DNA from 3 places in the Synechococcus sp. H55.2 genome. Region 1 is predicted to be linked to each of the others. Evidence: predicted binding sites of a transcription regulator. Region 1 holds the regulator's gene; each other region holds the start of a gene.
The links. The regulator NtcA, encoded in region 1, controls nitrogen genes in cyanobacteria. The targets are predictions, from matches to a motif close to GTANCNNNNGNTAC.
Positions count from the first base shown of each region.

Region 1 (2,267 bases):
TCCACTGCAAACGACCGCAACTGGTGCAGGCCCACCTCCACCGGACTATCCACCAGCTCGTCGTAGTCTGCCGCCACAAAAGACTGGCCGGAAGCAGGATCCTCAGAAGAAGAAATCAAAGGTCGCAAACTGGTGGCGATGCGCCAATCAGGCTTGGGAGGGATCACCGTCAAGGTGTAGGGTTCCCGCTCGCGACCGGGCACATAGAAAAAGAGCGCCGCCCCGTTGAAGTAGGCGTGGGTGAGATCCAAATGGTTGGTGCGCACCGTCAGCTCATAGGCATAGACCCGATAGCGAACCTTCACAGCCGAACAGCCCGGCGGCTCGATCTCCCAAGTGTTCTTATCTACCTTCCGCCAGGCCAAAGGGATCCCTTGCTCCGTTGCCGCCTGAAACTCTTGCACATGGCGGGCATATTCCCGCACCAGGTAGGATCCCGGCGTCCACACCGGCAGCCGCAGTCGCAGAGGCACTTCTGGATCCACCTCTTGGATCTGTAGTTCCACCTCCAGCAGATGCTTGGCCGGCTCCGGCATCCGCACTGTGAAATGCTGGCGGCTCAGTTGAGAAGGTGCAGCAACAACAGCCTCCGGGATCCCCATAGGATTTTCCAGTCCACCACTTGCTTCCTACCACCCAGAGCTGGCAAGGCCCCAGTGACAATAGCCCTTATCCTACCCTTGGCTTGGGATCCCTTTGTGGAACAGAAACGAGACCTAAAAACGTAGCCCATGCTACAAAGATGCCTAGGCAGAACCCTCTACCTTAGGGTAAACCCGGCTATTGTTGCCGATTCTGGAGTCGATAGGGTTGCAACTCGGCCCAATGCTTCTAAATTGATCTTACATGGATTGATCTTAGGTATAAACTGACCTCAAAAGGTTGATGAGTATGGTGGTGGCCGTCGCAGAAAAATCTCTGATCACAGCCTTCAAGCAACTGGGAGGCCCTCACCATCCTCCGGTTATCGAAACGTTTGAACGTGGTAAGACCATCTTTTTCCCTGGGGATCCGGCGGAGCGGGTTTACTTTTTGGTGAAAGGAGCTGTCAAGCTCTCGCGGGTCTACGAAATGGGGGAAGAAATTACCGTTGCTCTTCTGCGGGAAAACAGCATCTTCGGGGTGCTCTCCTTCATCACGGGGCAGCGCTCCGACCGCTTCTATCACGCGGTGGCCTTTACGCCTGCTGAGTTGCTCTCTCTGCCGATTGAGCAGGTGGAAAAATCCCTGCGGGAGAACGCCGAACTGGCCATGTTGCTGCTCAAGAGCTTGTCTTCCCGCATTTTGCAAACGGAGATGATGATCGAGACGCTGGCTCACCGCGATATGGGATCCCGTCTGGTTAGCTTTTTGCTGATCCTCTGCCGCGATTTCGGGGTGCCTGGCCCGGATGGGGTCACCATTGATCTCAAGCTGTCTCACCAGGCCATTGCCGAAGCCATTGGCTCGACCCGCGTCACCATCACCCGTCTGTTGGGAGAGCTGCGCAAGAAGAAGTACATTTCCATTTACAAGAAGAAGATCACTGTACACGACCCGATGCGGCTGAGCCACCGCTTTGTCTAGAGGGGATGGGGCCTAAACTCTGCCCCCCAAACCAGCCAATGCTCAACTCACCCCTGCAGCTCCGCAGAATCTTTGGGTTCTCTCTCTTAAAGTTTTCTGGAAGCTGACGGGATCCCGGTCAAGGATCTATTAGCCTGTGGGGGGATCTGGCTTTGGCCAGAGCTGTCTAGCCAATTGCTGAGGTGTAACTGTGGAAACGGCCATCGAGTGGATTACCGCCCATGAGATCCTCGACTCGCGAGGACGCCCCACCCTAGAAGCCCTGGTGGGCCTGGCCAACGGAGCAACGGGCTTGGCGCAGGTGCCCAGCGGCGCTTCGACCGGTACCTTTGAGGCCCACGAGCTGCGGGACGGGGATCCCAAGCGCTATGGAGGTAAGGGCGTGCTGAGGGCGGTGGAAAACATTCTTGGCCCCATCCAGTCGGAGCTGCGGGGAGAAGATGCCCTCAACCAAGCCCGCATCGACCAGTTGCTGATCGACCTGGACGGCACCCCCAACAAGTCCCGCCTGGGGGCCAACGCCATTTTGGCAGTTTCTCTGGCGACGGCCAAAGCGGCGGCGGAAGCGGTGGGCCTGCCTCTTTACAAATATCTGGGCGGGCCTTTTGCCAACTTGCTGCCGGTGCCGTTGATGAACGTGCTCAACGGCGGTGCCCACGCCGACAACAACGTGGACATCCAGGAGTTTATGCTGGTGCCCA
Region 1 covers NZ_JANSJH010000009.1:24,527-26,793, forward strand. The annotation lists gene NW844_RS02335 (M61 family metallopeptidase) at 1-602, opposite strand, end outside; gene ntcA (global nitrogen regulator NtcA) at 892-1,566, shown strand; gene eno (phosphopyruvate hydratase) at 1,757-2,267, shown strand, end outside.

Region 2 (2,267 bases), on a different contig from region 1:
GGGATGAACGTAGATCTCTTTGCCGTAGAGGATGTAGGGCCGCAGATCCACATGGCAGGGCTCCAGCCTCAGCCCCTCTCCCCAATCCACGAGGGTGGGCACGCGGGAAAGACACACAACGGGCTGGGCGATGTAGTTGCGGGGCTGGGCGCGGATTTTCTCGGCAAAAGCGGCCCGCTCCTCCGGTGTGGCCCGCGGTCCCATCAGCATGCCGTAGCCGCCCGACTCATTGGCCGCCTTCACCACCAACTTGTCCAGGTTCTCCAGCACATAAGCTTGATCCTTGGGATCCCAACACAAGTAGGTGGGCACATTGGGCAAAATCGCTTCTTCTCCCAGGTAGTAGCGGATCATCTGGGGCACATAGGCGTAGATGACCTTATCGTCTGCCACTCCTGTCCCCAAGGCATTGGCAATTGCCAGCCGACCCGAGCGATAGACCTCAAACAGGCCGGGTACCCCCAAGAGGGAATCGGGGCGAAAGACCAGCGGATCGATGAAGTCATCGTCGATGCGGCGGTAGATTACATCCACCCGTTGCAGGCCCTTGGTGGTGCGCATCTGCAAATAGCCATCGGCCACCACCAAATCCCGTCCTTCCACCAGCTCCACCCCCATCTGCTGGGCCAGAAAAGAATGCTCGAAGTAGGCGGAGTTGTAGATGCCGGGGGTGAGCACCACCACTGTCGGGTTGGCCAGGTGCGGCGGCGTCAGATTGAGGAGGGTATCCAACAAGTGGCTGGGGTAGTCGTCCACCGGGCGGATCCCCATCGTGTTAAACAGCGAGGGAAAGGTGCTTTTCATCACCCGCCGGTTTTCCAGCACATAGGAAATGCCCGAGGGGCAGCGCAGGTTGTCTTCCAGCACGTACCAAGTCCCGTCCCGATCCCGCACCAGGTCGGTGCCGGTGACGTGGCACCAAATTCTCCCCGGCGGGTTGAGCCCAATACAAGGCCGCAGGAATCCTTTGGCCGTCTCGACCAGCTCAGCAGGGATCACCCCATCCTTGAGGATCTTCTGGTCGTGATAGACGTCGTCGATAAACAGGTTCAGGGCATGGATGCGCTGCTTCAGGCCCTGCTCCAGCCGCTGCCACTCAGAGGCTGAGACGATGCGGGGAATGATGTCGAAGGGGAAAATCCGCTCCGTGCCCTGGCTGTCGCCATAGACGTTGAAGGTTACCCCCATCTGAAAGAGGGCTGCCTGGGCCGCCGCTTGCCGCTGCTGCAGCTCTCCTTCTCCCAGCGAATGCAGGCGCTCAATCAGCGGGATCGCCTCAGGGCGAGGCCGACCGCGCCCCACAAACAGCTCATCGTAAAAACCTTCACCTGGGTCATAAGTATCAAAACGCACGTCGGGATCCCTCGAACCCTACCCTGTTTTACTGTGGGCGGCTCTGGATTTGCCTAGTGTGCTTCCGGCTACTTTTACGGTTATCGTGGTGGAAGTTAGGACAGGGGGTATACCGGTTGCCCCCAGTCAGCCAGAGTTGTCAAGGTTTATGGTGGCGAGCGGTACTTTCTCAGCTTTGTTGTCAATGTAGTGTAGAGGAATGAACCGGACACCCTCTTTTGTAAATCGGCCCCTCATCGGCGTTACTACCCCCAGCCGCAACGGCCAGGGAGATTTTGTGGCGCCGGGCCGCTATGTGGATGCCCTTCGCGCTGCTGGCGGGATCCCCGTTCTTTTTCCCCCAGGCGAAAGTGAGCCACAAGCGCTGCTGGCTGCGGTAGATGGGCTGGTGTTGACAGGAGGCGGCGACCTTTGCCCCAGCACCTACGGAGAGGATCCCCAACATCCCCAGGTGCGTCACGTCAGCGCCGAGCGGGATCGCTTTGAGATGGCCTTGGCGGCAGCCGCGCTGGCGCAAGGGATCCCGGTCTTGGGCATTTGTCGAGGGATGCAGTTGCTGAACGTGGTCAGCGGCGGCAAGCTGATCCCCCATGTGCCCGACGTGTACGACGAGCTGGATCATTTCAACCCCGCCGATCGCAAGCCCGTTCGCCACAGCGTCAGCCTCATCCGCTCCACCCGCCTGCAGCAAATTGTCGGCGTCGACGCAATCTCCGTAGTCTCTTGGCACCACCAGGCTGTTTGGGGGGTGCCGGCGGGCTGGCGTTTGGCTGCCTGTTCTCCCGACGAGCTCATCGAGGCCATCGAGCACGAAACCCATCCCTGGGCTATTGCCGTGCAGTGGCACCCCGAGTTCACCTTTGAAGAGGCTGAGCATTTTCGCCTGTTTCAGGCCTTTGTGCAGGCAGCGCTGC
Region 2 covers NZ_JANSJH010000089.1:8,355-10,621, reverse strand. The annotation lists gene NW844_RS10340 (circularly permuted type 2 ATP-grasp protein) at 1-1,353, opposite strand, end outside; gene NW844_RS10335 (gamma-glutamyl-gamma-aminobutyrate hydrolase family protein) at 1,553-2,267, shown strand, end outside.
Region 2: NW844_RS10340 (circularly permuted type 2 ATP-grasp protein) is a predicted target of NtcA. The motif match lies at 1,505-1,518, and genes of this name have one in related genera.

Region 3 (2,267 bases), on a different contig from region 1:
CTGCTTCGTGGGCTTGCTGCCAACTGAAAGCAAACCAGCTCCTGCCAAAGAAGCCAGTATTTTCTCCAAACATCAGGCCAAACCCGATGAACCAAAAGGCGCAACAGCCCATGCAAAAGTCCATCAGGTTTTTCATCATGATGTTGGCGGCATTTTTGGCGCGGGTAAAGCCCGTCTCCACCATGGCGAACCCCGCCTGCATGAAGAACACCAAGGCTGCCCCCACCAGCGTCCAGACAATGTCAGCATGTTCCTGTACGACTTCCGCGTCCTGGGCGAAGGCACTCCCCTGGCCCAATAGGAAAACCAGCGAAATCGTCAGAGCAGCAGTTAGACTCCACTTGGCCAGTCGCCCAAGCCGCTGAGGTAGCGGGTTCTTATGCTTTTGGATCATCGTTGTAGACATGCTTTTCGACTTACCTAAAGTGACGGTACTTTTCACAACGCACTAGTAGATAGGGCAAAAATCCCTCATTTGCCCACTGCAAGCCAGCCTGGGACTCGGGTCGAGCTACCCAGGCTCCAAGACCTTCACCTTCTCTACAGGGCGTCCTGGTTGAGTTCGCCGGTGCGGATGCGAATGGTTTTCTCGACAGGGCTGATGAAAATCTTGCCGTCCCCGATTTCGCCGGTGCGAGCCGCCGCGATCAGCTTCTCGACCACCGTATCCACCAGGTCATCTTCGACCACGATCTCCACCTTCAGTTTTTGCAGGAACTCTACCGTGTACTCGGATCCCCGATAGCGCTCGGTCTGTCCCTTTTGTCGACCAAAACCCCGCACTTCGCTCACCGTCATGCCGACGATGCCGGCGTTGACCAGGGCAATTTTCACCTCATCTAGCTTGAAGGGCCGAATTACAGCTTCGATCTTTTTCATTGGCCTCCCATATCCCCAGCAATTCCGCTAATTTCTAACACTACTAAAACCTGCAAATTGTAAATCTAGATACATTTTCGTTCCTCTACTGAGAATGCCTACCACTCTAGATTTGCTCTCGTCAAGACCAGAAGGCCAAGCCCGGGCCACTCTAAGAAGTCCGCGCCGGCATCTCACGAGCTGGGTCTTTCAGCGGCCGTTGAGGATCGAGGAGAACCCAGACTGGCTGTGACGAGGGCCACCGCCAGCCACCACAGCATTTGTACCTGGGGACGGTACCAGATGGTATCCACTAGGCCGTGGGCCATCATGCCGGTGCAAGCCGCTAAGCCTGCTGCCACCCACAGGCCCTCGGGATCCCGGGAGCTGAGCAAAGTGTTCCAGCCTCTCCAGCCGTGATCCCAGAGCACCAGCAAAAACCAGGCAAAAGCCAGGGATCCGATGAAGCCTGTCTCCACGGCGAGTTGCAGCGGCACCGAGTAGGCCCCAAGGGCGCTGAAGTTGCCCCGCTGGTAGAGGGGATAGACGCGGTTGAAGGCGACATTGCCGGGGCCGATCCCCAAGATGGGAAAGTCGCGGATCATGTCCAGCGCGGCGGCCCAGACGTTGAGGCGAAAATTGTTGCTGGTGTCCAGCCGTCCCCAAAAGAGGCTCTGAGCCCGCAGCCGCAGGGGGCGTACTGTTACGATCGCAAGCAACAACGTGGCTGCCCCCCCTCCCAACAGAGCCGGCAGCGTCCAACGTCGCCAACGGGCTGGCAAGTGGGGGGTTTGCCATTGCGCCAGCAGCACCGCCATCATTCCCAGCGCTGCTAGGCCGCCAATCCAGGCGCCGCGGCTGTAGGTCAGCATCAGGCAGATGAAGTTGACGGCGGTTGTAAACCCAACCAAGAGCTTGATCCCCCAGCCCGGCCAGATGCAAATGGCAGCCAGCCCCAGAGGGAGGAGCGGAACCAGGTAGCCCCCATACAAATTGGGGTTGCGCAGAAAGCTGTACACCCGCGTCAGGCCTGCCAAGCCCGATTCCGGATCCACCCAGGTGGCTAGCTCGGCAGCCCCGTAAAAGTATTGCCGCAGGCCATAGACCCCCATCCCCAAGCTGACCAAGAGCAGGGATCCGACGATCCAATCCCGGAACTGCAGTTGGCGAAGCAGACGCTGCAGCAGCAGATAGCCGGCCAGGTAGAGCGTCAACTTCAGCCAGCCGTCCCGCGCTGCATAGGGAACCGGCGACAGGATTGTGGCCAGGGTGGCTATGCCCCAAAACAGGCCTAGGGGCAGATGGACGGGCAGCCAATTCGGGGTTTCCACCAGCCAGCCCAAGACCACAAGCGCCGCCATAGCCAGCAAAATCAGACCTAGGATGCCGGTGGAGCTTTGGGCCGAAAA
Region 3 covers NZ_JANSJH010000001.1:58,950-61,216, reverse strand. The annotation lists gene NW844_RS00260 (ammonium transporter) at 1-406, opposite strand, end outside; gene NW844_RS00255 (P-II family nitrogen regulator) at 541-879, opposite strand; gene NW844_RS00250 (IctB family putative bicarbonate transporter) at 1,053-2,267, opposite strand, start outside.
Region 3: NW844_RS00255 (P-II family nitrogen regulator) is a predicted target of NtcA. The motif match lies at 939-952, and genes of this name have one in related genera.